One region of the Bradyrhizobium sp. USDA 372 genome, then DNA from elsewhere that is predicted to be linked to it. Evidence: predicted binding sites of a transcription regulator. Region 1 holds the regulator's gene; each other region holds the start of a gene.
What was found. The regulator PhoB, encoded in region 1, activates phosphate uptake and scavenging genes when phosphate is short. The targets are predictions, from matches to a motif close to TGTCATNNANCTGTCAT.
Positions count from the first base shown of each region.

Region 1 (9,905 bases):
AGGGCGGCAGGAAGCGCACGACATTGTCGCCGGCCCCGACGGTGAGCAGCTTTTCGGCGCGCAGCGCCGTGACGAGATCGCCCGAGGGCACCACGGCCTTGATGCCGATCAAGAGGCCCTCGCCGCGCACCTCGCTGACGACATCGGGGTGACGATCGATCACGGAGGCGAGCTTCTGCTTGAGCAGCAGCGACATCTTCTGCACGTGGTCGAAGAAGCCGGGCTTGAGCATGACGTCGAGCACGGCGTTGGCAGCCGAGATCGCGAGCGGATTGCCGCCGAAGGTGGAGCCGTGCGAGCCGGGCCCCATGCCGGCGGCCGCATCCGCGGTCGCCAGCACCGCGCCGATCGGGAAGCCGCCGCCGAGCGCCTTGGCGAGCGACATCACGTCCGGTGTGACGCCGGTGCGCTTGTAGGCAAAGAGCTCGCCGGTGCGGCCCATGCCGGTCTGCACCTCGTCGAAGGCGAGCAACAGGCCGCGCTCGTTGCAGAGCTCGCGCAGCGCCTTCAGGAAGGCGGGAGGTGCAGCACGAACGCCACCCTCGCCCTGGATCGGCTCGATCAGAATGCCGGCGGTGTGCGGGCCGATCGCCTTCTTCACGGCGTCGAGGTCACCGTGCGGCACCTGATCGAAGCCGTCCATCGGCGGACCGAAGCCCTCGAGATATTTCGCAGATCCCGTCGCAGCCAGCGTCGCCAGCGTGCGGCCATGGAAGGCACCCTCGAAGGTGATGATGCGATAACGCTCCGGATGGCCCTTGGAGAAGTGATGATGGCGGACGAGCTTGACCACACCTTCCAGCGCCTCGGCGCCGGAATTGCAGAAGAACACGAAGTCCGCGAAGCTCTCATTGCAGAGGCGGCTTGCGAGCTTCTCGCCATCGGGGCTCTGGAACAGGTTCGACATGTGCCAGAGCTTCGTCGCCTGCTCCTGCAACGCCTTGACCAGCGCGGGATGAACGTGGCCGAGCGCATTCACCGCCACGCCCGAGGTGAAATCGAGATAGCGATCACCATTGGTCGCGATCAGCCAGCAGCCTTCGCCGCGCTCGAAACCGAGGTCGGCCCTGGCGAAGACGGGGAGCAAATGCGGCGCGGCGCTGTTAGTCATGACGTCACTTGAATGTTGCGGACGGTGTGAGGCACGCATTGCGCAACGCACCATTGACCGGCCCCGGAAAACGAAACGTGCCGCCTTTTAAGGGCGGCACGTGGCACTATCTTATGCTTGGAAAGACGGGTGTCAATGCCGCCCGGAAAGCCTCGCGAAACGCTGAATCCGTAGTCTTGCGGTGCCGATTTTGCGGGTTTTTCGCCACGGAACATGTGGAAGCGAGTCGGCGGACTCTTGCGCGGGAGTCACGCCATATTGTAGCGTTTGGACTGTCAGATACGACATCTCGTGCAGCAGTTCTGATCCCAAAAGTCCTCATGTACCGGCGTAAACGTTCGGGCGTCTTGAGCGCGCCCGGCGAGCCTTAAGGGATTCTGGCGGCACGGGTTTTTCAAGGCTTTAGGCAATCGCGGCGAAGGCTCCAGGATGGCAGGCGCGCTGCGAGGGAAAGGGTGCAATGACGGTTTTGACCTGGTCCGATGATCGCGTCGAGCAGCTGAAGAAGCTCTGGGAGGCCGGACTTTCGGCCAGCCAGATCGCGGCGGAGCTCGGCAATGTGACCCGCAATGCCGTGATCGGCAAGGTGCACCGGCTCGGCCTGTCCGGCCGCGCCAAGAGCCCTTCATCGGCAGCGCCGCGGCCGCGCAAGGCACGGCCCGCGCAGCACATGATGCGCGTGACGCGACCCGTTGCGCGCGGTAACACCGCGCTGGCGCAGGCCTTCGAGGTCGAGGTGGAAGCCGAGCCGGTTACCTACGACAACGTGGTGCCGATGAGCCAGCGGCTGTCGCTGCTGGAATTGAACGAGGCGACCTGCCACTGGCCGGTCGGCGATCCCTCGAGCCCGGATTTCTTCTTCTGCGGCGGCAAGGCGCTCTCGGGCCTGCCCTATTGCGCCCAGCATTCGCGCGTGGCCTATCAGCCCGCAGCGGACCGCCGTCGCGCACCGGCGAAGCCGAGCACGCGCTGAGCTTGCGGGATTAGTTGATCGCCGAGATTACAGCCGTCACACGATGACGGCGCCACCTACTCAGTGTCATCCCCGCGAAGGCGGGGATCCATAACCACAGGGCGCAATTGCTGCGCGAGATGGTCACGCCGGGTCTTCGCCAAACAAAGTCCTTGGGTTGATCGCGACGAGCGCAAGCGCTCGCGCTGAGATCCCGGGCTCGCGCTGCGCGCGCGCCGGGATGACGGCTGAGATTGTGGCCACAGCTCGCCAAACAACAGCTCGAAACGCCTACGTCTGCTCGGCCTTCGCGAAGCGATCATCCAGCGCGTAGCCGGCGCCGCGGACGGTGCGGATCGGGTCCTGCTCGCGGCCGAGATTGAGCAGCTTGCGCAGGCGGCCGATATGGACGTCGACGGTACGCTCATCGATATAGATGTCGCGGCCCCAGACGCTATCGAGCAGCTGCTCGCGCGAGAACACGCGGCCGGGATGCTCCAGGAAGAACTCCAGCAGGCGATATTCGGTCGGGCCGAGATCGATCGGCCGGCCCGAGCGCGCCACGCGGCGCTTGTCGCGGTCGAGCTCGATGTCGCCATAGGCGAGCACGGTGGCGAGCCGCTCGGGGCTGGCGCGCCTGAGCAGACCCTTCACGCGCGCGAGCAGCTCCGGCACCGAGAACGGCTTGACGATGTAATCGTCGGCGCCGGTTGCGAGGCCCCGTACCCGCTCGCTCTCCTCGCCGCGCGCGGTGAGCATGATGATCGGCAGCTGCTTGGTCTCGGGACGGGTCCGAAGCCGCCGGCACAGCTCGATGCCCGACAGGCCCGGCAGCATCCAGTCGAGCACGATCAGATCGGGAATGTGCTCCTTGAGGCGGGTGTCGGCGTCGTCGCCGCGCATCACCGTCTCGACGTCATAGCCGTCGCCTTCGAGGTTGTAGCGGAGAAGCTCGGTGAGAGCTTCCTCGTCCTCTACCACCATAATGCGTGCGCCCATGTTGTCGTCGCTCCTTAGGTATTCGGCACCGTCGTGGCGAAGGTCGTCATGTCGCCCTTCGGCCGCTTGTCGGTGATCGCCTGGCCCTCGATCATGTAGAACACGGTCTCGGCGATGTTGGTGGCGTGGTCGCCGATCCGCTCGATGTTCTTGGCACAGAACATCAGGTGGATGCAGAACGAGATGTTGCGCGGATCCTCCATCATGTAGGTGAGGAGCTCGCGGAACAGCGAGGTGCAGATGGCGTCGACTTCCTCGTCGCCCTTCCACACCGCCATCGCCGCCGGCAAATCGTGCGCGGCATAGGCGTCGAGCACGCTCTTGACCTGCTGCTGCACGAGGTCTGTCATGTGCTCCAGGCCGCGGAACAGCTTGAGCGGATGGAAATCCGTCTCCAGCGCCGCGACGCGCTTGCCCATGTTCTTGGCAAGATCGCCGATGCGCTCGAGATCGGTCGCAACGCGCATGGCGCCGACGATCTCGCGCAGGTCGACGGCCATCGGCTGGCGGCGGGCGATGGTGAGCACGGCGCGCTCCTCGATGCGCTTCTGCAGCGCGTCGAGATCGGCGTCGGTGGTGACGACGCGCTGGCCGAGTGCCACGTCGCGGCGGATCAGCGCGTCGACGGAATCGACGATCATGCGCTCGGCGATGCCGCCCATCTCGGCGACCAGGCGAGTGAGCTCCTGAAGGTCGCTGTCGAAGGCCTTTACGGTATGTTCAGAACCCATATTCCGTCTCCTCAGCCGAACCGGCCGGTGATGTAATCCTGCGTGCGCCGATCGCTCGGCGACGTGAAGATCTTGCTGGTATCGTCGAACTCGATCAACTCGCCGAGATACATGAAGGCGGTCTTGTCGGAGACGCGCGCCGCCTGCTGCATGTTGTGGGTGACGATCGCGATCGTGTAATTCTCGGACAATTCCTGGATCAGCTCCTCGACCTTGGCGGTCGAGATCGGGTCGAGCGCCGAGCAAGGCTCGTCGAACAGGATCACCTCGGGCCGCACCGCGACGGTGCGGGCGATGCAGAGGCGCTGCTGCTGGCCGCCGGAGAGCGACAGGCCGGAGGCATTGAGCTTGTCCTTGACCTCATTCCACAGCGCGCCGCCGCGCAGCGCCTTCTCGACGCGGCCGTCCATCTCGGACTTCGAGATCTTCTCGTACAGACGAATGCCGAAGGCGATGTTCTCGTAGATCGTCATCGGGAACGGCGTCGGCTTCTGGAACACCATGCCGACCCGGGCCCGCAACAGGTTGAGGTCCAGCTTGGCGTCGAGGATGTTGGTCTGGTCGAGCAGCAGCTGGCCGGTGGCGCGCTGGCCCGGATAGAGGTCGTACATCCGGTTGAAGATGCGCAGCAGGGTCGACTTGCCGCAGCCCGACGGGCCGATGAACGCCGTGACGCGGTTGGTGCCGAGCGTCAGATTGATGTTCTTCAGCGCGTGGTGCTCACCGTAGTAGAAATTCAGGTTGCGCGCGGTGACCTTGGCGGGCGCCTCGGGCAGCGGCTGCGAGCCGGGATGAACGGTCGGCGCGCTGACGGAAACAGACATTTCACTCATTTTGCAGTCCTCTCGGCGCCAAGGATGCGCGCGCCAATGTTCAGGGCAAGCACGGTCAGGGTGATGAGCAGCGCGCCGCTCCAGGCGAGTTGCTTCCAATATTCGTAGGGGCTCTGCACGAAGTTGTTGATGGTGACAGGTAGGTTCGCCATCGTCTTGTTCAGGCCGAGGCTGAAGAACTGGTTCGACAGCGCCGTGAACAACAGCGGTGCGGTCTCGCCCGCGACACGGGCGGTCGCCAGCAGCACGCCGGTGATGAGGCCCGAACGCGCGGCACGATAGGCGATGCGCTTGATCACCAGCGAGCGCGGCAGACCGAGCGCAGAGGCCGCCTCGCGCAGCGGATTCGGCACCAGCAGCAGCATGTCCTCGGTGGTGCGCACCACGACCGGGATCACGATGACGGCGAGCGCGAGGCTGCCCGCGATCGCCGAGAAGCCCCGCATCGGCACCACCACCGCGCCGTAGATGAACAGGCCGATGATGATCGAGGGCGCCGACAGGAGAATGTCGTTGATGAAACGGATCACCGAGGTCAGCTTGTCGTTGCGGCCGTATTCGGCAAGATAGGTGCCGGCGAACAGGCCGAGCGGCGCGCCGATGCCGACGCCGATCACGGTCATGATCAGCGAGCCGACGATGGCGTTGAGCAGACCGCCTTCGTTCGATCCGGGCGGCGGCGTGTTCTCGGTGAAGACCTGGAGGTTGAGCCCGGCCAGGCCGTTGTAGAGCAACGTCATCAGGATCAGCGCGAGCCAGGTGACGCCGAACGCAGCGGCTGCGATGCAGAGACCGCGAATGACGATGTCCCAGCGGCGGCGGCGCGAATAGATCGGGTTCATGACTTCACTTCCCCGCCTTGGTTTCCAGGCGCAGCAGCATCAACCGGGCGGCCGCGAGCACGAAGAACGTCAGCACGAACAGCAGGAGGCCGAGCAGGATCAGGCCGGACTGGTGCAGGCCGTCGCTCTCGGCGAACTCGGATGCGATCGCGGCCGAGATCGTGGTGCCCGGCGCGAAGATCGACGAGGAGATCTTGAACGAATTGCCGATGATGAAGGTCACCGCCATGGTCTCGCCGAGCGCACGGCCCAGCGCCAGCATGACGCCGCCGATGATGCCGACGCGGGTGTAGGGGATCACGACGCTGCGGACGACTTCCCAGGTGGTGCAGCCGACGCCATAGGCGGCTTCCTTCAGCACCGGCGGCACCGTCTTGAACACATCGACCGAGATCGAGGTGATGAAAGGCAGCACCATGATGGCGAGGATCAGGGCGGCGTTGAACAGGCTGAGATAGGACGGGGGACCCGCGAAGATCGCGCCCAGCACGGGAACACCGTCGAACACCCTGATCATGAAGGGCTGGAAGGTGTTGGCCAGGAACGGGCCGAGCACGAAGAAGCCCCACATGCCGTAGATGATCGAGGGGATGCCGGCGAGCAGCTCCACCGCCATGCCGATCGGGCGGCGCAGCCATTGCGGGCAGAGCTCGGTGAGGAAGATCGCAATGCCGAGACCGACGGGAATGGCGATCAGCATCGCGATGAAGGAGGTGACGAGCGTGCCGTAGATCGGCCCGAGCGCGCCAAGCACCGGCGGATCGGCGGAGGGCGCCCAGCGCTGCGTCCACAGGAAGGAGATGCCGTATTCCTTGATCGCCGGGAACGCACCGACGATCAGCGAGATGATGATGCCGCCGAGGATCAGCAGCACCGAGATCGCGGACAACCGCGTGATCCAGTAGAAGGTGACGTCGCCGAGCTTGAACGCGCTCAAGGCCTTGGCGCGATCATATGGACCGGCAGCATCAATCACATTGCTCTCGACAGCCATCTCAGCCACGCCGATCCCCTGTACCCATTTATATACGTATATACGCTTGTTGTTGGTGGCGGTCCCGTGCCCCGGATGCGGTGCAGCGCGAAGCGGTGCGCTGCTGATCCGGGGCCTGGTGCTTGTGGGTCCCGGCTCTGCGGAGCGGCACACTGGACGATGCTTTGCATCGCCAGGGCCGCACCGCGTCCGGGACACGAGAGCTCTACTTAGCTCTTGATCTCGGCAGCCCAGGTCTTCTCGATCAGCTGGACGACGCTGTCCGGCATCGGGATATAATCGAGCTCTTCAGCCGCCTTGCCGCCGTTCTTGAAGGCCCAGCGGAAGAACTTGATGGCTTCCTGCGAGGCCGCCTTGTCGGTGGCGGACTTGTGCATGAGGATGAAGGTCGCCGCCGTGATCGGCCAGGACTTCTCGCCGGGCTGGTCGGTCAGGATGACGTAATAGCCGGGCGCCTTGGCCCAGTCGGCGTTGGAGGCGGCCGCCTGGAAGGCCTCGACGGTCGGCTGAACCGGCTTGCCGGCCTTGTTGACGAGACCGGTGTAGGTCAGCTTGTTCTGCTTGGCATAGGCGTACTCGACGTAACCGATCGAGTTCTTGGTCTGGCTGATATTGCCCGACACGCCTTCGTTGCCCTTGGCGCCGACGCCGACCGGCCACTCGACCGCGGTGCCCTCGCCGACCTTGCTCTTCCAGTCCGCGCTGGCCTTGGAGAGGTAGTTGGTGAAGTTGAAGGTGGTGCCCGAACCGTCCGAACGGCGGACCACGGTGATCGCCTCCGAGGGCAGCTTCGCGTTCGGATTGAGCTTCTTGATCGCGGCATCATCCCACTTGGTGATCTTGCCGAGATAGATGTTGGCCAGGGTCTCGCCGTCGAACACCAGTTCGCCGGGCTTCACGCCCTCGAGGTTGACGACAGGGACGATCGCGCCCATCACCATCGGCCACTGGACGAGGCCGTCCTTCTCGAGCTGCTCGGCCTTGAGCGGCGCGTCGCTGGCGCCGAAGGTCACGGTCTTGGCCTGGATCTGCTTGATGCCGCCGCCGGAGCCGATCGACTGATAGTTCAGACCGTTGCCGGTCTCCTTTTTGTAGGCGTCAGCCCACTTCGAATAGATCGGGAACGGGAACGTCGCGCCGGCACCCGTGATGTCGGCAGCAAAGGCTGCCGTCGCCGATGCGGCGACCAAGCCAGCAGCGACGAGAGTTTTGAGGAAATTCATGCTGGTCTCCATACAGGGGAGCGAAGCGCCATCCGCGCCCGATCGCGCTCCCCGCGCCGCCCCTTTAGGAGCGGTCGGCTGTGCTTTTACGAAGGTTTCGTGACAGCTGGATGACACAGTCAACCGACTGAAATCGCTTGATTTTTGGGTCTAAGCCGGCGTCTTGGCCTGGGGAAAACAGGCGGTAAAAGTGGCGCCCTGCCGGGGCACGCTTTCGATCAGAAGCCGACCGCGATGACGGTTAAGAATATGTTTCACCAGCGATAATCCGAGCCCGGTGCCGCCCTGCGAGCGGCTGTCGCCGACATCCACCCGGTAGAAGCGCTCGGTCAGCCGGGGCAGGTGCTCGGGCGCGATGCCAGGGCCGAAATCGCGAACCATGACCCGGATTTCCTGAGTTCCATCAGTGGCCGCGCTCGATGTCAGCGACACGATGACGCGTCCGCCCGAGGCGCCATATTTGAGCGCGTTCTCGATCAGGTTCTCGAACAGGCGGAGCAGTTCCTCCCGGTCGCCCGCGATCATCACCGGCGGCTCCGGCAGGTGGATGTCCACCTCGACCTGACGCTCGCGCGCCAGCGGCTCGAGCCCGTCGGCGACCTGGCGGATGATCGGGACGAGATCGACCAGGGTGTCCGGCCGGACATGGGCCGACAGCTCGACCCGCGACAGCGACAGAAGATCGTCGATCAGGCGCGCCATGCGCGTCGCCTGATTGTGCATGATGCCGAGGAAGCGCTCGCGTGCCTTTGGATCGTCCTTGGCCTGGCCCTGCAGCGTGTCGATGAAACCGGACAGTGCGGCGAGCGGCGTGCGCAGCTCATGGCTGGCATTGGCGACGAAATCGGCGCGCATCTCCTCGACCCGGCGCAGCGGCGTCTGGTCGTGGAAGGTCATCAGCATGCATTTGTCGGTGCCGCCGAAGCTGGTCGGCACCGGTACCGGCGTGATGATCAGCTCCATCCAGCGATCGACCGGAACATGATCGAGATAGGTCGCGCGCCGCGGCTCGGTGGTCGCGATGGCCTCGCGCAGCGCGGTGATGATCTCCGGCGAGCGCAGCGCGAACTGGGCGAGCTCGTTCCGGCGCAGCGCCGGCGCGAGCTGGGCGGCCGCGGCATTGAGGTGGACGACGCGGCCGGCGCGGTCGAGCAGCACCGCCGGATCCGGCATGCCGGCAACCACCGCGGCCACCGCCGCGCTCTCAACCGGGTTGATGCGCCTGACGTCGTCGCGGGAGGCGGCGGGATCGTGCAGCCGCCACGGGATCAAGGCGGCCGCCGCGATGCAGAGGAACACGATTGCGGCGTGCAGCGCCGACAATTCGCCGAGCGAGACCACGACGGACAGCGCCAGCGCCGCGGCGATCAGAATGATGGTCGAGTGCCGCAGCCGGTCGGACCAGGGCTGGGCGGAGGGAGAAGAGGGGGCGTCGATCGCCATCGGGGCGGGCTTCTCCTGGGGGCTGTCCTTAAGGACCTGACACCGGTCAGGCGCCGCTGTCGCTGCGCTCTCTCACATAGGCGGCTTCAGGCGCAGGACCGGGGTCCAGCTTGAGCGCCGCCTGTTGCAACCGCTTCGATCGGGCGCCGATGATAACTTCTCGAAACGTCAGCAAGATTACAGATAGGACGAACGGAGACAGATAATAGAGGACGCGGAACAGCAGCATGCCGCCCAGGAGCTCCTCCCGGTCCATCTGCCAGAGGCCGACCAGCATGGCGGCGTCGAACACCCCCAAGCCGCCGGGCGAATGGCTGGCGAAGCCGAGCAGGGTCGCCGAGACGAAGATCACCGCGACCACGACGAAGCCGAGATTGGGCTCGTCCGGGACCAGCACGTACATCGCCAGCGCGCAGAAGCCGAGATCGACGATGCCGATCGCGATCTGAAGCAGCGTCAGCGGCCCGCCCGGCAGCACCACGGTCCAGGGGCCGCGGCCGACCACCCGCGGCTGGGTCCAGACCCAGACCACATAGCCGATCAGCGCCACGATGATCATCAGCGCCAGCGTCCGGTTCAGCCAGGCCGGCAGCTGGTCGATCGAGGCCGCCGCCTCCGGATGGTAGGAGATGCCGAGGCCGAGCACGGCGGCATTGCCCAGCCAGAACGTCAGGCCGGCGAGAAAGCAGATCTTTGCGACGTCGATCGCGTTCAGCCCGTAGGCCGAATAGATGCGGTAGCGCACCGCACCGCCAGTGAAGACGGATGCGCCGACAT
Region 1 covers NZ_JBRJHR010000001.1:3,547,953-3,557,857, forward strand. The annotation lists gene AB7M16_RS16865 (acetylornithine transaminase) at 1-1,111, opposite strand, end outside; gene AB7M16_RS16870 (GcrA family cell cycle regulator) at 1,572-2,084, shown strand; gene phoB (phosphate regulon transcriptional regulator PhoB) at 2,355-3,062, opposite strand; gene phoU (phosphate signaling complex protein PhoU) at 3,077-3,793, opposite strand; gene pstB (phosphate ABC transporter ATP-binding protein PstB) at 3,805-4,626, opposite strand; gene pstA (phosphate ABC transporter permease PstA) at 4,623-5,468, opposite strand; gene pstC (phosphate ABC transporter permease subunit PstC) at 5,473-6,462, opposite strand; gene pstS (phosphate ABC transporter substrate-binding protein PstS) at 6,672-7,685, opposite strand; gene AB7M16_RS16905 (ATP-binding protein) at 7,836-9,128, opposite strand; gene AB7M16_RS16910 (lysylphosphatidylglycerol synthase domain-containing protein) at 9,175-9,905, opposite strand, start outside.

Region 2 (9,905 bases), 4.3 Mb from region 1:
CTGGGCGCCCTGCTCGATCCGCTCGCCGACAAGGCGCTGCTGGTCTCGATCTACATGGCGCTCGGCATCTGGGGCGCGATCCCGCGCTGGATCGTGATCCTGGTGGTCTCGCGCGACATCATGATCGTCGCCGCCGTGATCGTGTCCTGGCTGTTCGACCGGCCGGTCGAGATGAAGCCGTCGAAAGTGTCCAAGCTCAACACGGTCGCGCAAGTGGCGTTCGCAGCCCTGGTGCTGGCGGCGCTTGCCTTCGGCTTCAAGCCCGCGCCCTATGATATCATCCTGATGGGTCTCGTCACGGTCCTCACGCTCTCCTCCGTGTCGCTCTATCTCGTCGAGTGGCTGCGGCACATGAGCACGATCGAGGCCAAATGAAAGTGGAAGCGGCCTCGTAAAGGCCATCTCCGCTCGATCAAATCGAATTCTCTTCGAACCGGCCGGCGCGCCGGCATGGAGCAAAGCAAGCGTGGCAGGCCGCGTTCATCCCCGACAATTGGCGTTTGCACTTCCGCATGCGGAGAGCCTCAGCCGGGACAACTTCCTCGAAGGCCCCGCCAACGCGGCCGGTCTCGGCCTGATCGACAGCTGGCCGGAATGGCCGAACCGGATCATGTGGCTGGCGGGCCCGGAGGGCAGCGGCAAGAGCCATCTCGCCGCGATCTGGGCCGAGGACGCTGGCGCCCGTTCGACCACCGCCAATGCGCTGACCGCGGCGGCCGTGCCCGGCGCGCTCGCCACCGGCGCGCTGGTGGTCGAGGATCTCAAGGCTGGGGACTTCGACGAGCGCGCCCTGTTTCACCTGATGAATCTCGCCCGCGAGGACGGCGCCTACGTCCTCTTCACCGGGCGCGAGGCACCGGCCGCGCTTCAGATCGAGCTGCGCGACCTGCGCTCGCGCCTGCGCGCCGTTCCGGTGGTCACGCTGCTGCCGCCCGACGACCAGCTGTTCCGCGGCCTCATCGTCAAGTTCTGCGCCGACCGCCAGCTGAATGTGGACGAGAGCGTGGTCGGCTATCTCGCCACCCGCCTGGAACGGTCCTCGGCCGCCGCCCGCCGGGCCATCGAGCTGCTCGACAGCGAAGCCCTGCGGCTCGGCCGTCCCGTCACCCGGGCACTGGCCGCCGAGCTGCTCCGGGACGCCTGACCGGCTCGCAGGCCTCCCTGAAGCCCGCTTGACGCGGGGCGGCGGCGGAACATCAATGTCATCGAAACGTCATCGCTCTAACACATGCTCCCGCCGATTTTGCGCTTAAGTCGCAATTGGGTGAACTGGATGGACCGACTTCTAATGGACTCTGCGCAAGCTCTTGAAACCAAAGAGAAAGCCCCGGAAACCGAGGGCCTCCCGGCCATCGCGTCCAGCCCCGAGCGGTTCATCAACCGCGAGCTGTCCTGGCTGCATTTCAACCGCCGCGTCCTGGAGGAATCGGTCAACCCCAGTCACCCCGTGCTGGAGCGGGTGCGATTCCTGTCGATTTCGGCGAATAACCTCGACGAGTTCTTCATGGTCCGCGTTGCCGGCATCAAGGCCCAGGTGCGCGAGGGCATTGCCGAACGCAGCCCCGACGGCCTGACGCCGTCCGAGCAGCTCGCGCTGATCAACCGCACCGTCTCCCAGCTCGCCTCCGACCAGCAGGCGATCTGGCGCGACCTGCGCGGCACGCTGGCCGATGTCGGCATCGTGCTGGTCGACGGCAAGGACGTCACCAAGGCTGAACGGACCTGGATCGAGGACTACTTCCTCAACAACGTGTTCCCGCTGCTGACGCCGCTGGCGATCGATCCGGCCCACCCCTTCCCGTTCATTCCGAGCCTCGGCTTCACCATCGCGCTGCACCTCACGCGCGCCGCCGACGGCAAGCAGATGAACGCGCTGATCCGCATGCCCGGCAAGATCGACCGCTTCATCCGCCTACCGGCGGAGGGCACGGTGCGCCTGATCTCGCTGGAACAGGCCACTGCCCTGTTCATCAATCGCCTGTTCCCCGGCTACAATCTGCACGGCCATGGCGCCTTCCGGATCATTCGCGACTCCGAGCTCGAAATCGAGGAAGAGGCCGAAGACCTCGTCCGCCTGTTCGAGACCGCGCTGAAGCGCCGCCGCCGCGGATCGGTGATCCGGCTCGAGATCGACGCCAAGATGCCGGAGGAGCTGCGCAGCTTCGTGCAGCACGCGCTCTCGGCCGCCGACGACGAGGTGTTCCTGGTCGACGGCGTGCAGGCGATGAACGAGCTCTCGCAGCTGACCCGGCTCGACCGCCCCGACCTCGAATTCACCCCTTACGTGCCGCGCCATCCCGAACGCGTGCGCGAGCATGGCGGCGACATCTTTGCCGCGATCCGGCAGAAGGACCTGATCGTCCATCATCCCTATGAGTCGTTCGACGTCGTCGTGCAGTTCCTGCAGCAGGCCACGCGCGACCCCGATGTCGTCGCGATCAAGCAGACCCTCTACCGCACCTCCAACAACTCACCGATCGTGCGCGCGCTCGCCGAAGCGGCCGAAGCCGGCAAATCCGTCACTGCACTGATCGAGCTGAAAGCGCGGTTCGACGAGGAAGCCAACATCCGCTGGGCGCGCGATCTCGAACGCGCCGGCGTGCAGGTCGTCTACGGCTTCCTCGAACTGAAGACGCACGCAAAGCTCTCGATGGTGGTGCGCCGCGAGGGCGGCAGCCTGACGACCTACGTCCACACCGGCACCGGCAACTATCACCCGGTCACCGCGCGCATCTACACCGACCTTTCCTACTTCACCTCGGACCCGACCATCGGCCGCGATGCCGCGCGCGTGTTCAATTTCATCACCGGCTATGCCGCGCCGAGCGATCTGGAAAAGATGGCCGTGTCGCCGCTGACCTTGCGCAAGCGCATCATCGAGCACATCCAGGGCGAGACCGCGCATGCGCGGCACGGCCGTCCGGGCGCGGTCTGGATGAAGATGAATGCGCTGGTCGACCCCGACATCATCGATGCGCTCTACGAGGCGTCCCAGGCCGGCGTCCAGGTTGAGCTCGTGGTGCGAGGTATCTGCTGCCTCAGGCCCGGCATTCCCGGCCTGTCGGAGAACATCCGCGTCAAGTCGATCATCGGCCGTTTCCTGGAACATGGCCGAATCTACTGCTTCGGCATGGGCCAGGGCCTGCCGAGCGCGAAAGCGGCTGTGTATATCTCCTCTGCCGACATGATGCCGCGAAACCTCGACCGCCGCGTCGAGGTGCTGTGTCCGCTGCAAAATCCGACGGTGCATCAGCAGGTTCTCGAACAGATCATGGTCGCGAACCTGAAGGACAATGAGCAGAGCTGGCAGTTGTTGCCGGATGGGTCTTCAACGCGTATGAAGACCGCGAAGGGCGAGGAGCCTTTCAACGTCCACAACTACTTCATGACGAATCCGAGTCTGTCTGGCCGTGGAAAGTCGCTCAAGGAATCCTCGCCGCGTCGTCTCACGCGCCGGAACGAACGCCATCAATCCTGATCGGGGATTTGCGACGTGAAGCGGCCGCGCAAGCGCGGCTCGAGCGTCGCGGTTATCGACATCGGCTCCAACTCGGTCCGCCTCGTCGTCTACGAGGCGCTGGCGCGCAGCCTCATCCCGATCTTCAACGAGAAGACGCTGTGCGGCCTCGGACGCGAGGTGCAGAGCACGGGCCTGCTTGCGCCCGACGCCGTCGACAAGGCGCTGACCTCGCTGAAACGGTTTCGCGCGCTCTGCCGGGTGATGCAGGTCGGACGCGTGTTCGCGATCGCGACTGCGGCGTGCCGCGACGCCTCCAACGGTCCCGATTTCATCGCCAAGGCCGAGCGCATCTGCGCGGTGAAGATCGAGATCCTGTCGGGCCCGCGGGAGGCGCGGCTCTCGGCGCTCGGCGTGATCTCCGGCATCCACCTCCCCGACGGCATCGTCGGCGACCTCGGCGGCGGCTCGCTCGAGCTGATCGACGTGCGCAGGAACGCGGTGCGCAGCGGCGTGACGTTGCCGCTCGGCGGTCTCGCGCTCCAGGATCTCGCGCACAAATCGCTCAAGCGTGCCGATCGCATCGTGCGCGAGGAGATCGACGAGGTGCCGCAGCTGACTGCAGGCCGCGGCCGCACCTTCTACGCCGTCGGCGGCACCTGGCGCGCGCTCGCGCGCATCCACATCATCCAGAGCGGCTATCCGCTCCAGGTGATGCACGGCTATTCCATCCCGGCTGCTGAAGCGCTCGACTTCTCGCGCCGCCTGCGGCGCCTCGCCGCCGCCAACATGCTTGCCGACATCGAGATCGTCGCCGATGCGCGGCGCCCTCTCCTCACCTATGCGGCGCTGGTGCTCGAGCACATCATCCGGGTCGCAAAACCCAAGACGATCGTGTTCTCGACCTTCGGCGTGCGCGAGGGCCTGTTGCACGAGAAGCTGTCGGAGTCCGAACGGACCAAGGACGGGCTGATCTGCGCGGCCGAGGAGCTGAACCAGCTGCTGTCGCGTTCAGCCAAACACGCGCGGGAGCTGATCGCCTGGACCGACCGCCTGGTGCGCGTCGTCAAGCTGCGCGAGACGGAAGAGGACCGTCGCCTCCGCCACACCGCGTGCCTGCTCTCCGACATCGGCTGGCGCGTGCATCCCGATCATCGCGGCGAACAGACGCTCAGCCTCGTCGTCAACGGCAATTTCGGCGCGATCACCCACACCGAACGCGCCTTCGTCGGCCTGTCGGTGTTCTATCGCTATGCCGGCCTCAGCGAGGAGAACCAGCCGCCGGCCACCATGCAGGAGCTGCTGACGCCGGCGCAACTCGAACGCGCGCGCCTCCTGGGCGCTGCATTCCGCGTCGCGCATCTGATCTCGGCTGCACGTCCCGGCGTGCTGCCCGCCACGCATTTCCGCAGCCAGGGCCGCAAATTGATGCTGGTGTTCGAGCACCGGCTCGGCGACCTCGTCGCCGATCGCGTCGGCAGCCGCTTCCGTCAGCTCGCCCGCCTGATCGGCCGCTCGGGATCGATCGTGCGGCGCTGACAATGGCGGCGAGTGCTCGCCTCTCCCTGCGGGAGAGCTGAACAGCAATCCTCGGAAAACTCTATTCCGCCGAAGCCTTCGCGTGCTGCTCGGAGGATGCCAGCGCGACGGCGGTCAGCCTGCGCCGGCGCCAGATGGTGCCGACCACCAGCACGACGAGGACGCCGAGTGCGGCGCAGAGAAATTCGGGGCCGGCCCCGCCATGGCCGAATTGCGGCGGGATGCGGAATACCCCCAGTATGGCGTCGAGCGAGGCGCCGAACGGGCCCTCGAACAGCGTGTGCAGTCGCGGCGCGACGCCGGGATCGGTCGCGATCACCTCGCCCGAGATCCAGCCGAGCAATGCCGCGCCAGCCCAGACCAGGACCGGCAGCTTTTCCAGCAGCGCCATAATCAGCGCCGCGCCGGCGACGATCAGCGGCACGCTGATGGCAAGGCCGAGGATCAGCAGAGGCACGCTGCCATTGGCCGCGGCGGCGACCGCAATGACGTTGTCGAGACTCATGACGATGTCGGCGACCACGACGATCTGGATCGCCTGCCACAGATGCGCGGCAGCGTCGACGTCGTCATCGTCATCGTGTTCCGGCACCAGGAGCTTGGCCGCGATCACGATCAGCGCAAGGCCGCCGACCAGCTTGAGATACGGCAACTCCATCAGGGTGGCGACGATACCGGTGAAGATGATCCGCAGCATCACCGCTGCGCCGGCACCGAAGATCATGCCCCACAGCCGATGCCGCGGCGAGAGGCCGCGGCACGCGAGCGCGATCACCAGCGCATTGTCGCCGGAGAGCAGGATGTTGATCCAGATGATCTTGCCGACCGCGATCCAGAAGGTCGGCGCAGCCATCTCGTTGCGGAACTGGGTGAAGAATGCCCCGATCGTAGCGGGATCGAAGATCTGCCAGAGCCAGTCCACAATGAGTCCTTTCGCCCGTTGTTTCTAACCTGCCGGCTGGATCAGCCGACGATCTCGTTGCCCGAGAAGAACTGCGCGATCTCGATCGCGGCGGTCTCCGGCGCATCCGAACCGTGCACCGAGTTCTCGCCGATCGACTTGGCGTAGAGCTTGCGCACGGTGCCCTCGGCGGCCTTGGACGGATCGGTCGCGCCCATCACCTCGCGGTACTTGGCGATCGCGCCTTCGCCTTCCAGGACCTGAACCACGACCGGGCCGGAGGTCATGAACGCCACGAGCTCGCCGAAGAAGGGGCGCGCCTTGTGGACGGCGTAGAAGGTCTCGGCCTGCTCCTTGGTCATGCGGATGCGCTTCTGCGCCACGATGCGCAGGCCTGCCTTCTCGATCACGGCATTGACCGCGCCGGTCAGGTTACGCTCGGTCGCGTCGGGCTTGATGATCGAGAACGTGCGTTCGATGGCCATAATATTGTCCTTGGGGAAGAAGGCGGGTGGTTGTCGAGTTGCGGGGCTTATATCGGCGCCTTTGCCGGACGGCAAGCGACCGCCGAAACGGCCTCACAGGCGCTTCGCCGCAGGCGGCCGGCGTCCGATTTCGGCTTGGATGACAACAATTTCACCCAGATGAACCCAATCTGAAACCGCCGTGAGGGTCCGGTTCAGCTTCGCCAGCGTAAGGTGGCTCCATCGAAACCGAAGCCCGATCGTCAGGCGGACCGTTTCGGAGGCCTTTCCATCGACGCGGATTCCCCCGCGCCGGGCAGTTTTGAGGAGATCACCATGTTGAGGAAACTTTCGCTTGCCGCTGTCGCCGCGGTTGCGCTCGGTGCCGCGCTGGCGCCGACCTCGGCCTCCGCTCATTGGCATGGCGGCGGCCCGGGCTGGCATGGCGGTGGCGGCTGGCACGGCGGCTACCGCTGGGGCGGTCCGCGCTACTATGCTCCCGTCTCCTACGGTTATGGCGGCTGCTATGTGCGCCGGCTGGTCCCGACCCCCTGGGGACCCCGCTGGCGGCTGATCAACCGCTGCTACTGAACCCATCAGCACCTTTCGAAGGGTACCTAAGCCCCCCACGGTACCTGCCAAGAGAAGCCCCGGCGCCCCTCGCCGGGGCTTTGCCTTTGAGCGGACAAGGCGCAGCTCATACAATTTTTACGAGAATGTCCGGCATTCCCTACAGCCGGCGAAACCATTTCGCCGGCAATGACTTGGTACCGTGTCTTTACTTCGAGAACACGGAACCTTGCGATGGCTGGGCCTTTTGCCAGTGACAGCGAACAGATCGACCGGCGCACCAGCCGCTCGATTTGCGATGCCGTGGGCGAACGGCTGCAGCAGAGCCTCCGGCCCGAGCCGCGCCTTCCGACCCATCTCGAGCAGCTCCTGAACGAGCTGCGGCGGCGTGAACGCGAGACGCACTGACGGAAAAACGGGTTGCGTTCGACGCGCCTTGCGGTGACAAGGCCGCATGCTCGCCATCAACGACCTCTCCATCCGCCTCGCCGGACGCCTTTTGATCGACCAGAGTTCCGTGCAGATCACGCCCGGATCGCGCGTCGGCCTGGTCGGACGCAACGGCACCGGCAAGTCGACGTTGTTCAAGGTGATCCGCGGCGAGCTTGCGGCCGAGCACGGCACGGTGACCCTGCCGCCGCGCTGGCGCGTCGGCAGCCTGGCGCAGGAAGCGCCGAACGGCCCCGAAAGCCTGATCTCGGTCGTGCTCAAGGCCGACCTCGAACGCGACGCGCTGCTCACCGAGGCCGAGCACGCGACCGATCCGCACCGCATCGCCGAGATCCAGACCCGCCTCGTCGACATCGACGCCCACTCGGCGCCGAGCCGCGCGGCCGCGATTCTCTCCGGCCTCGGCTTCTCCGCCGCCGATCAGCTCCGCCCCTGTGCCGAATTCTCCGGCGGCTGGCGCATGCGCGTCGCGCTCGCCGCAACGCTGTTCGCGGCGCCCGACCTTCTGCTGCTCGACGAGCCCACCAACTATCTCGACCTCGAAGGCACGCTGTGGCTGGAGGATCACCTCGCGCATTATCCGCGCACGGTGATCGTGATCAGCCACGACCGCGACCTCCTGGAAAGCTCGGTCGACCAGATCCTGCATCTGGAGCGCGGCAAGCTCACGCTCTACAAGGGGTCTTATTCCTCGTTCGAGGAGCAGCGCGCCGCGCGCGAGCTGCTCGATGCCAAGGCGGTCAAGCGCCAGGAGGCCGAGCGCGCCCGCCTCCAGGCCTTCGTCGACCGCTTCAAGGCCAAGGCATCGAAAGCCCGGCAGGCACAGTCTCGCGTGAAAATGCTGGAGCGGCTGAAGCCGATCACGGCGCTGGTCACCGAGGACGTGCGGGAGATCAGCTTCCCGGCGCCGGAGAAGATCTTGTCGCCGCCGATCATTGCCGTCGACAACGCCTCGGTCGGCTACGACCCGGCGAGCCCGGTGCTGGGCCGCGTCACCTTGCGCATCGACAATGACGACCGCATCGCGCTGCTGGGCGCCAACGGCAACGGCAAGTCGACGCTGGTGAAACTGCTCGCCGGACGTCTCGCGCCGTTCTCGGGCAAGGTAACGCGCGCCGACAAGCTGTCGATCGCCTATTTCGCGCAGCATCAGCTCGATGAGCTGACCGAAGACGCCTCTGCCTACGATCACGTCCGCAAGCTGATGGGCGATGCGCCCGAGGCCAAGGTGCGCGCCCGCGCCGGCGCGATCGGCTTCTCCGGCAAGGCCGCCGACACCAAGGCTGGCAAATTGTCAGGCGGCGAGAAGGCGCGCCTCCTCCTGGGCCTTGCGACCTTCTTCGGCCCCAACATGATCATCCTGGACGAGCCGACCAACCATCTCGACATCGACAGCCGCGGCGCGCTTGCCGAGGCGATCAACGAGTTTTCCGGCGCGGTGATCATGGTCTCGCACGACCGCTATCTGATCGAGGCCTGCGCCGATCGGCTCTGGATCGTCGCCGATCGCACCGTCACCAATTACGACGGCGACCTCGACGAATATCGCCGCCTGGTGCTGTCGACGCGCAACGCCGAGGCCCCGCGCGAGCGCAGCGCGCCGCCTGAGAAGCCGCTGCGTCCAAGAGTGGACAATCGCGGCTCACTGAAGAAGCGCATCGCCGAAGCCGAGGCCGAGATCGCGCGCGTCAGCGAGATCATCGCCAAGATCGACACGGCGCTGGCCCTGCCCGACATCTTCACGCGCGATCCCAAGCAGGCCGCGCAGCTGTCGAAGGCGCGCGCGAACGCGGCCGACGCGCTGGCGCGCGCCGAGGAGCAATGGCTGGAGGCGAGCGCGCAATTCGACGAGGCGGCGGGTTAGCGCCTCCACCGCGCGCCAGCCAAACGTGCAAAACAACCCCATGCACAGTACCGGCATTATGGCACCGGCGAACTAGCCTTTGAACAAGCTGCTTTTTACCCGCTCGGCCGGCAAGCCTCGCGGGGCCCAAAAGCTCAATCCGCGTATTGCCCGGCCGCCTTGATGATCGGGGCCCAGCGGTCGATCTCACTCGTCAGCATCGCACCTAACGCCTCCGGCGTCGCCTTGTCCTGCGGGACCGGCTCGGTGTTGATATCGTTGAACCGTGCGATCAGCGCGGGATCCCTAAGGGCCGTCTGAAGCGCCGCGGTCAGCTTCTGAACGATCGCCGGCGGCGTGCCCTTGGGCGCATAGATGCCGTGCCAGACACCAAGCTCGAAACCCTTGAGGCCGGCCTCGTCGGCCGTCGGCAGATCGGGAAGACTCTTCAGCCGTTCCTTGGTGGTGATCGCATAGGCCTTGACCTGCTTGGCCGTGATCGGACCGGTGGTGTTGGTCGCTTGATCGCAGGTGAGATCGATCTGCTTGCCGAGCAGATCGTTCATGATCGGGCCGTTACCCTTGTACGGCACCGTGGTGAGCTGCTTCTGGATCGCGGTCATGAACAGCATGCCGCAGAGATGCGAGGCCGCACCCAAGCCGGCATTGGCATAGGTCAGC
Region 2 covers NZ_JBRJHR010000001.1:7,868,368-7,878,272, reverse strand. The annotation lists gene AB7M16_RS36700 (CDP-alcohol phosphatidyltransferase family protein) at 1-375, shown strand, start outside; gene AB7M16_RS36695 (chromosomal replication initiator DnaA) at 467-1,144, shown strand; gene AB7M16_RS36690 (RNA degradosome polyphosphate kinase) at 1,289-3,478, shown strand; gene ppx (exopolyphosphatase) at 3,494-4,996, shown strand; gene AB7M16_RS36680 (TerC family protein) at 5,058-5,918, opposite strand; gene ndk (nucleoside-diphosphate kinase) at 5,960-6,382, opposite strand; gene AB7M16_RS36670 (sulfur globule protein precursor) at 6,698-6,952, shown strand; gene AB7M16_RS36665 (hypothetical protein) at 7,166-7,339, shown strand; gene AB7M16_RS36660 (ABC-F family ATP-binding cassette domain-containing protein) at 7,386-9,245, shown strand; gene AB7M16_RS36655 (tripartite tricarboxylate transporter substrate-binding protein) at 9,380-9,905, opposite strand, start outside.
Region 2: AB7M16_RS36690 (RNA degradosome polyphosphate kinase) is a predicted target of PhoB. The motif match lies at 1,201-1,217, and genes of this name have one in related genera.

Region 3 (9,905 bases), 4.3 Mb from region 1:
GCACCACCCGATCGCCAAAGCGCGCCACGAGCCGCATCGGCGGGATCTGAGATTGCGACCAGTCCATCGGGATGCCCTCGGCTTGTTGCTCTTGTTATCTTCTTATCTTCCGCGCATGGACATCCGGGTTTCGTCTTGTGCTGACCAGCTGACTTAATTCTTGCGCATGATCTTATCGGAAAACCGCTGCACACTTTTCCGGATCATGCGCTAGACCCCGATCACGGGCACACCGATCACGACCGGATGGAACGCGAAGGCCAGGGCCAGATAGGCGACCACGCCGACCGCGACCGCGATCAGATCGTTGGTGACGCCGCCGACCGGAATCGGCGGGCCGCCGGCGTCGGTGCGAGCTTTAAGCGAGATGCGGTCATAGACCGCCCAGCCAAGGAACGAGCCGAACAGGATGATGGAGCCGAGATCGCCATTGGCCAAAAGATGCGCCGCGGCCCACAGCTTGATGCCGGCCAGCATTGGATGCTTCAGCGTCGCGTAGATGCGGCCACGCATGTAGGACGCCACCACGAGGATGACTGCAGGCAGCATCAAGGCCAGCGTGATGTGCTTCATCGCCTTCGGCGGATACCAGACGTCGATCCAGCCGGAGCTGCGGTAGTGGGCATAGCCCCAGATGATCAGCGCCAGCCCTGCCAGCGAGACCGCCGAATAGACCAGCTTGTAGGTCCCCTCGCCCAGCCTCGCGATCGCCTGCGCGCGTGACTCTCGTTTGGTTGTGAAAACATGGGATGCAAAAAACAGCACCAGCCCCAGGATCATGATCAGCAGACCCACGACACCCTCCCCGCAAAGCAGCCCCCGGCTCTGAGGTATCATCGATTGGCTGCCGCTCGCAACTCGCGCTACTTGCCGAGCTCCCGATTGTCGACATAACGGATGGCGATGGGTCGCCCGGCCAACGCCCCGCCAAGACCGCTCGTGAACTTCAGCGGCAGGCAGGCCTTCAGCGATGAATTGATCGCGTTGAGATAGGTGGTTCGGATATCCGCCGGCACACCCGCAGTCGCGTATGTGAGGCGCGGCGGGCCGATCAGGCCGCCGGCCTTGTTGAAGCTGAAACGCACCGACATCTGCATGCCCGTGCGCGCACGGTCCGGCGGCGACCAGCAGCTGCGCAGCGCGGCGAAGAGGTCGCCGATCGTATCGAGGTCGTGATCGGGCTTTTGATATTTGGCGCGATCAGCTTCCGCCGGCACGCTTTCGACGGTGAGTTGGAGGTTCTGGCCGTAAGGGTAATCGATCTCGGGAATGCATGGCCCGGGTTCGAGCGGGCTGCAATAGGACGGCGTGCAGGGCTCGCCGTCGAGCACGCTGCAAGGCTCGTGCGCGAACGGGATCGGATTGATCTGGCGCGGCCGTGCGTCGACGACGATCGTTGAGATCGTCAGCAGGATCAGAACGAGAATGCCGCGCCACATGGAGTGAGCTCGCAAGGTCACGAGAAAAGTGGCGCTGTCCATGAACGCGTCAAGTCCGCGCGCGTTCACATGCTCGCGTTCAGGCACGCTGTCGTCGCCCGGCTTGACCGGGCGACCCAGTACTCCGAGACGGTAGTGGCTGAATCGACAGGCCGCGGCGTACTGGATGCCCCGGTCAAGCCGGGGCATGACAGCGGAGGGTGTGCTTGCGCAGCGGGTATGTGGCCGCCCAGTGGAGGGCGCGCCGCCCTACCCCTTCTTCTTGACGTCCTTGACGTTGCTGAACTCGATGCCCTCGGCCCGCTCCCGGGTGTAGCCGAGATAGAACTCGTTGCGGGCGAGATAGACGGGATCGCCGTCGACGTCGTCGGCGATGCTCGAGGTGTTGGCGGCGATGAAGGTGTCGAGCTTCTTGCGGTCCTCCGAGGAGACCCAGCGCGCCAGCTGGAACTCGCTGACCTCGAACTCGACCGGCAGCGAATATTCCGCCTCGAGCCGCGCTTTGAGCACGTCGAGCTGCAGCGCGCCGACCACGCCGACCAGCGCCGGGGCGCCATCGCGGGGGCGGAACACCTGCACGACGCCCTCTTCCGACATCTGCTGCAGCGCTTCCTTCAGCTTCTTCGCCTTCATTGCGTCGGTGAGACGGACGCGGCGCACGATTTCCGGCGCAAAGCTCGGCACGCCGACGAAGTTGAATTCCTCGCCTTCCGTCAGCGTGTCGCCGATGCGCAGCGTGCCGTGGTTGGGAATGCCGACGACGTCGCCGGCGAAGGCCTCGTCCGCGACCGAGCGATCCTGCGCGAAGAAGAATTGCGGGCTCGACAGCGGCATGCTCTTGCCTGTGCGCACCAGCTTCGCCTTCATGCCGCGGCTGAGCTTGCCCGAGCAGAGGCGCGCAAACGCGATGCGGTCGCGGTGGTTGGGATCCATGTTGGCCTGGATCTTGAACACGAAGGCGCTCATGCGGGGATCGGTGGCCTCGACCTTGCGCTGGTCGCTGTCCTGCGCGCGCGGCTCGGGCGCGAACTTGCCGAGGCCTTCCAGGAGGTCGCCGACGCCGAAATTGCGCAGCGCACTGCCGAAATAGACCGGCGTCAGATGGCCCTCGCGAAACGCTTCCAGCTCGAACGGCTTCGACGCCGCGGTGACGAGCTCAAGCTCGTCCTTCACGGCGGAGACGTCGAGATTGGCGTTGAGCTTGGCCAATTCCTCGATCGCGATCTGCTGCGCCGCGCCGGTCTTGGCGCCGCCGCCTTCGAGCAGGCGCACGCCGCCATTGACGACGTCATAGGTGCCGAGGAAGTCGCGGCCGCGGCCGACCGGCCAGGTCATCGGCGTGGTGTCGAGCGCCAGCGTCTTCTCGATCTCGTCGAGCAGCTCGAACACGTCGCGGCTCTCGCGGTCCATCTTGTTGATGAAGGTGATGATCGGGATGTCGCGCAAGCGGCACACCTCGAACAGTTTTCGGGTGCGCGCCTCGATGCCCTTGGCGGCGTCGATCACCATCACCGCGGAATCGACCGCCGTCAGCGTGCGATAGGTGTCTTCCGAAAAGTCCTCGTGGCCCGGCGTGTCCAGAAGATTAAAGACGAGGCCTTCGAACTCGAAGGTCATCACCGAGGTCACGACCGAGATGCCGCGTTCGCGCTCGATCTTCATCCAGTCCGAACGCGTGTTGCGCCGCTCGCCCTTGGCCTTGACCTGGCCGGCGAGATTGATGGCGCCGCCGAACAGCAGCAGCTTTTCGGTCAGCGTGGTCTTGCCGGCGTCGGGGTGGGAGATGATCGCAAAGGTCCGCCGCCGCGCCACCTCAGCGGCAAGCGGGGAACGGGCCGGCGATTCGGCTGTGGTGGTGGCGATGTCGGACATGGCGGGAGCGTGTGGCAGGGAAAACGGGCCTGATCAAGCCTCATTTGGTGATTGCGGGGACTTCCGGCCAGCCCCATATCGACGCGTGGATATATCAGTCTTGGGGGAGGACGGCCTTCCCCGCCCATCAGCACCTCAGCCGCGGGGACGACCCTGCCTTGATGGAGGGTCGTCATGGCCTGGAGCATCCTATTCGTCGCCGGTCTTCTCGAGATCACCTGGGCGATCGGCCTGAAATACACCGAAGGTTTCAGCAAGCTTGTTCCGTCCGCGGTCACGCTGGCGGCCATGGCCGGTAGCGTCATCCTGCTCGGACTTGCGCTCAAATCGTGCCCGTCGGAACCGCCTATGCGGTCTGGACCGGCATCGGCGCGGTCGGCACGGCGACGCTCGGCATTGTCCTGTTCGGCGAGCCGGCCACGGCCTTCCGCCTCGCCAGCATCGGCCTGATCGTCGCCGGCATCGCGGGGCTGAGATACGTTACTTAGTCAAAAAGGCAAATCGGTCAAATAGTTACGTAACGACCTCGATTGCTAGCGAGGCAGTGTAACGACGAATTGCCAAATCTTTTCGTCCAGAAAATTAGTCGGGCCTTCCTTATCGGCAGCCAATTTCAGCATTTCGACCAAATCGTCGTTCGACAGCAGAAGTATGAGCTTTCCCGACTCGCGAAGAGCGCCTTGCGCGGCGCGCTTGCATCCTTCGTCCGGTCCCTTCCGTGACAGCAAGAAGCAGACGGTCCGCAGTGCGCCTGAGAACAGATATCTCTCAGTTGAATACACTTGATCCGCGGTTATCAGGTCTTCGTAGTCCTTGCACTCAAATAGGACCGATCTTGTTCGAAAGTCATTTCTAATAGAATCCCAAAACGAATTTCCCGATCTTATTCGACAAATGAAGTCGTAGCGATTGCCCCCATCCGACGTCTGCGCTTGCTTTTCGAAGCCATAGAGGTCCGGATCAAAGAGAAATGTGACGGTCTCCTGGCATAACTCCTCATATTCGCGAGGTGTCAGGCCTCCCTTTTCCTTATGACGCGCCAACTTGGCGATGAGTCGATCAGCCTCTGATTGACGCGTTACCGTAATTTGCAGGGATTCATCAGGCTCGTCGGTCGTGTCATTGCCTCTCGACGATTGGACTGCTCTCTGCTTCTCGCCGAGAAGTTTCTCGAGCCTCTTTGAGAGGTCTGGATGTGCTTGCGACTTCTGTCGCAGAACTTCCAAGTCCCATACGTTTGCTCCGAACACGTCCAACGCAAATTCTTTAGCCTGTGTTGTAGCTTTTCCGAGCACTGCGATAATAGGTTTGTCGTAGCTAGCCAACTCGACCAGCGGACGTAGGCGAACTATCTTTTGCTTGATCAAACTCAACGGAACCAATCGATCGTAAAACATAACTTCGACCGGAGCACTCACACCGTCACGTTCAATCGTAAGGTCAACCTGAACTCCAGCAATGAGAATGTTCTGACTGACGCTATATCCCAGGCGCCGAAACAGATCTGCGGTCCAATCTTCCGCGGGGAAACCGAGACGAGTCATGCTGCTCCATGCCGATGTCCTTGTCATCGCATCTCATCCTATAAATCGGTCGAGGACGATCTTACTTGGACTGTAAGCAACAAAGCACCGTTGCGATAGTTCTCACCGCAAGATCTGGACCACCCACCAGGTCAGCGCGGCCACGATGGCCGAGGCCGGGATCGTGATCACCCAGGCATAGACGATCGAGCTGGCGACGTTCCAGCGCACCGCCGAGACGCGGCGGGCGGCGCCGACGCCGACGATGGCGCCTGTGATGGTGTGGGTGGTCGAGACGGGAACCCCGAGATAGGTCGCCATGAACAGCGTCGCCGCGCCCCCGGTCTCGGCGCAAAAGCCCTGCATCGGCGTCAATTTCGTGATGCGCAGGCCCATGGTGCGGACGATGCGCCAGCCGCCCATCAGCGTGCCCAGCGCCATCGCCGCCTGGCAGGACAGCACCACCCAGAACGGCACCGAGAAGTCGCTGCCGAGATGGCCCTGCGAATAGAGCAGCACCGCGATGATGCCCATGGTCTTCTGCGCGTCGTTGCCGCCATGGCCGAGCGAATAGAGCGAGGCGGAGGCGAATTGCAGGATGCGGAAGGCGCGGTCGACCGCGAACGGCGTCGAGCGCACCGACGCCCAGGACACGATCGCCACCAGCAACATCGCGAGCAGGAAGCCGACCAGCGGCGACAGCACGATCGCCAGCACGGTCTTGGACAGGCCGCTCCACACCGCGGCGGAAATGCCGGCCTTGGCCATGCCGCCGCCGACCAGCCCGCCGATCAGCGCGTGCGAGGACGAGGACGGAATGCCGAGCGCCCAGGTCACGAGGTTCCAGACGATGGCGCCGACGAGCGCCGCGAAGATCACCTGGGCGTCGACGACCGCGGGATCGATGATGCCGGTGCCGATGGTCTGGGCGACGTGCAGCCCGAACACCAGGAAGGCGATGAAATTGAAGAAGGCGGCCCAGAACACCGCGAATTGCGGCCGCAGCACGCGGGTCGAGACGATGGTCGCGATCGAATTGGCGGCGTCGTGCAGGCCGTTCAGGAAGTCGAACAGCAGCGCGACGGCGATCAAGCCGACCAGGACGGGAAGACCCAACGCGGCATCCACGGCGAGGCCCTATACTTGCTCGATGACGATGCTGTTGATTTCGTTCGCAACGTCATCGAAGCGGTCGGCCACCTTCTCGAGATGATCGTAGATCTCGACCCCGACGATGAAATCCATCGCATTGCCGTCGCGATGCTTGAGGAACAGCTCCTTCAGGCCGATATCGTGGAGATCGTCGACCCGGCCCTCCAGCTTGCCGAGCTCTTCCGTGATCGCGGTCAGCATGGCGACGTTCGGACCGATCGACTGCATCAAAGGCAGCGCGCGTCCCACCAGATTGGCGCATTCGATCAGGAGTCCGCCGATCTCGCGCATCGGCGGCTCGAAGGCGCGCACCTCGAACAGCATCACGGCCTTGGCTGTCTGCTGCATCTGGTCGATGGCATCGTCCAGAGAGGTGATCAGGTTCTTGATGTCGCCGCGGTCGAACGGGGTGATGAAGGTGCGGCGCACCGCCGTCAGCACCTCGCGGGTGATGTTATCCGCGTCGTTCTCGAACTGGTTGACGCGCTGGCAATAGACCGGCGTCTCCTCACCTCCATTGAGCATGCCCTGCAGGGCGATTGCGCCCTGGATCACGGTCTGGGCATGTCGGTCGAACAGGTCGAAGAACCGTTCTTCCTTGGGCAGGAACGCACGAAACCATCGCATCATGGGGATTGGCTACCGGTTGAAAATGGTCAGGCCCGCGAGGGGCTGTCATAAAACTGTCATAGACCATTTTCGATCCGCGCGCGTCATCTCACGCCCGCGGAGCCGGATCATCCACCGCTTTCCTGCACCATTGAAATTGGTGCAATATCAGCCGCTTAGAGCGACCGCCGGAAGTAATGCGCGATTTCGCCGATGACGCCGCGGCGGAAGGTGAGCACGCAGACCACGAAGATCGCGCCCTGGATCACCGTCACCCACTGGCCGAAACCCGCCAGATATTGCTGCATGGCGATGATCACGAAGGCGCCGACCACGGGACCGAAAATGGTGCCGAGCCCCCCGACCAGGGTCATCAGCACGACCTCGCCCGACATCGACCAGTGCACGTCGGTGAGCGAGGCGTTCTGCGCCACGAACACCTTCAGCGCGCCGGCAAAGCCGGCGAGCGTCCCCGACAGGACGAAGGCCAGGAACTTGTACTGGTCGGTGCGGTAGCCGAGCGAGATCGCGCGCTGCTCGTTCTCGCGGATCGACTTCAGCACCTCGCCGAACGGCGAGTTGATGATGCGGAAGATCAGGAGGAAGCCGGCGAGGAAGCCGACCAGCACGACATAGTACAGCACCGTCGGCTTGGAGAGATCGAGCAGGCCGAACATGCGTCCTTGCGGGATGCCCTGGATGCCGTCCTCACCATGGGTGAACGGGGCCTGGAGATAGATGAAGTACAACAGCTGCGACAGCGCCAGCGTGATCATCGAGAAATAGATGCCCTGGCGGCGGATTGAGATGTAGCCCGTGATGATCGAGAGCACGAACGCCGCGGCCACGCCGACGAGAATGCCGAGCTCCGGCGGCAGCGCCCACACTTTCAGCGCATGCGCGCTGCAATAGCCGGCTGTCCCCAAGAACATGGCGTGGCCGAACGACAGCAGGCCGCCATAGCCGACCAGCAGGTTGAACGCGCAGGCGAGCAGCGCAAAGCACAGCGCCTGCATCACGAAGAACGGGTAGAGGCCCGTGAACGGCACCGCTGCCAGCAGCAGCGCCATCGCCACGAACACGGTCATCTCGTCGCGCATCGCGCGCGGGGTCGTCGGCAGCGTGTCGTCCGTCAGGGTTGTCATCTCAGGCCGCCCTTCCCGTCAATCCCGTTGGCTTCACCAGGAGCACCAGCACCATCAGCACGAACACGACGGTGTTGGAGGCCTCGGGGTAGAAATACTTGGTCAGGCCCTCGATCACACCGAGCGCGAAGCCGGTGATGATGGAGCCCATGATCGAACCCATGCCGCCGATCACGACCACCGCGAACACGACGATGATGAGGTCGGCGCCCATCAGCGGCCGCACCTGGTTGATCGGTGCCGAGAGCACGCCGGCGAGCGCGGCAAGACCGACGCCGAGACCGTAGGTGAGCGTGATCATGCGCGGCACGTTGATGCCAAAGGCGCGCACCAGCGTCGGATTTTCGGTGGCGGCGCGCAGGTAAGCGCCGAGCTGCGTCTTCTCGATCAGGAACCAGGTCGCGAGGCACACCGCCAGCGAGAACACGACGACCCAGCCGCGGTAGATCGGCAGGAACATGAAGCCGAGATTCATGCCGCCCCTGAGCTGGTCGGGAATGGCGTAAGGCAGACCCGAGGAGCCGAAATAGTTCTGGAACACGCCCTGCACGATCAGCGCGATGCCGAAGGTCAGGAGCAGGCCGTAGAGATGATCGAGCCCGGTCAGCCATTGCAGCATGGTCCGTTCCAGGATCATGCCGAAGATGCCGACGATTATCGGCGCCAGCAACAGCGCCCACCAATAATTGATGCCGCCGAGGTTCAACAGGAAATAGGCGACGAAGGCGCCCATCATGTAGAGCGCGCCGTGAGCGAAATTGATGATGTTGAGCATGCCGAAGATGACGGCAAGCCCGAGGCTGAGCAGCGCGTAAAACGAGCCGTTGATCAGTCCCACCAGTAGCTGAGCGTAAAGAGCCTGCATCGATCCCGCACCCGGTCCCTTTTATTCCTCAACAACAGGCCGGCGCCGTTGCGCACCGGCCTGCATCGTTCACCGTTACTTCTTCACCAGAGGACAGGCGCTTTCCGACAGCGGCCGGAAGGCCTGGTCGCCGGGGGTCGTGCCGATCAGCTTGTAATAGTCCCAGGGCGCCTTGGATTCCTCGGGCTTTTTGACCTCGAACAGATAGGCGGGATGTAGCTTGCGGCCGTCCGCACGGATCGTTCCCTTGCCGAACAGCGGATCCTCCGTCGGCATCTCCTTCATCTTGGCGACCACCTTGGCCCCGTCATGCGGGTTGCCGCCCATCGCCTCCAGCGCCTTGAAATAATGCAGCAGACCCGAGTAGACGCCGGCCTGCACCATCGAGGGCATCGCCTTGTTCTTCATGCGCTCGGAGAAGCGCTTGGAGAACGCGCGCGTACCGTCGTTCATGTCCCAATAGAAGGTCTCGGTGAAGTTCAGGCCCTGCGCCACCTTCAGACCGAGCGAGTGCACGTCGGTGATGAAGAGCAGCAGGCCCGCAAGCTTCTGGCCGCCGGAGACGATGCCGAACTCCGCTGCCTGCTTGATGGTGTTGGTGGTGTCGCCGCCGGCATTCGCCATGCCGATGATCTTGGCTTTGGAGGCCTGCGCCTGAAGCAGGAACGACGAGAAGTCGGCAGTATTCAGCGGATGCTTGACATTGCCGATCACCTTGCCGCCCGACTTCACCACGACCGCGGCGGTGTCGCGCTCGAGGGCATGGCCAAAGGCGTAGTCCGCGGTGAGGAAATACCAGGTGTCGCCGCCCGCCTTCACCAGCGCCTGCCCGGTGCTGTTGGCCAGCATATAGGTATCATAGACCCAGTGGACCGTGTTCGGCGAGCATTGCGCGTTGGTGAGATCCGACGTCGCCGCACCTGTGTTGATCAGGATGGAATTCTTCTCTTTGACGATGTTGTTCACCGCCAGCGCAACGCCGGAGTTCAGCACATCCATGAAGATGTCGACCTTCTCGACGTCGATCCATTGCCGGGCAATCGTGGAGCCGATGTCGGGCTTGTTCTGATGGTCGGCGGAGATCAGGTCGAGCTTCCAGCCCTTGGCAGCGAGCCCGGAATCCTCGATCGCCATCTGTGCGGCGACGGTCGAGCCAGCGCCACCGAGGTCGGCATAAAGTCCCGAATTGTCGGTCAGCACGCCGATCTTGATGTTCTTGTCCTGCGCGACCGCGCCACCTGCCGCGCCGAGCGCCAGGGCCGTCCCGAGCAACATTGCCGAAATGCCGTGCTTCATAATC
Region 3 covers NZ_JBRJHR010000001.1:7,799,769-7,809,673, reverse strand. The annotation lists gene AB7M16_RS36355 (class I adenylate-forming enzyme family protein) at 1-67, opposite strand, end outside; gene AB7M16_RS36350 (NnrU family protein) at 211-795, opposite strand; gene AB7M16_RS36345 (hypothetical protein) at 864-1,439, opposite strand; gene AB7M16_RS36340 (peptide chain release factor 3) at 1,689-3,311, opposite strand; partial or broken gene sugE (quaternary ammonium compound efflux SMR transporter SugE) at 3,486-3,799, shown strand; gene AB7M16_RS36330 (hypothetical protein) at 3,845-4,882, opposite strand; gene AB7M16_RS36325 (anion permease) at 4,958-5,962, opposite strand; gene AB7M16_RS36320 (DUF47 domain-containing protein) at 5,972-6,616, opposite strand; gene AB7M16_RS36315 (branched-chain amino acid ABC transporter permease) at 6,772-7,740, opposite strand; gene AB7M16_RS36310 (branched-chain amino acid ABC transporter permease) at 7,742-8,605, opposite strand; gene AB7M16_RS36305 (ABC transporter substrate-binding protein) at 8,681-9,901, opposite strand.
Region 3: AB7M16_RS36320 (DUF47 domain-containing protein) is a predicted target of PhoB. The motif match lies at 6,660-6,676, and genes of this name have one in related genera.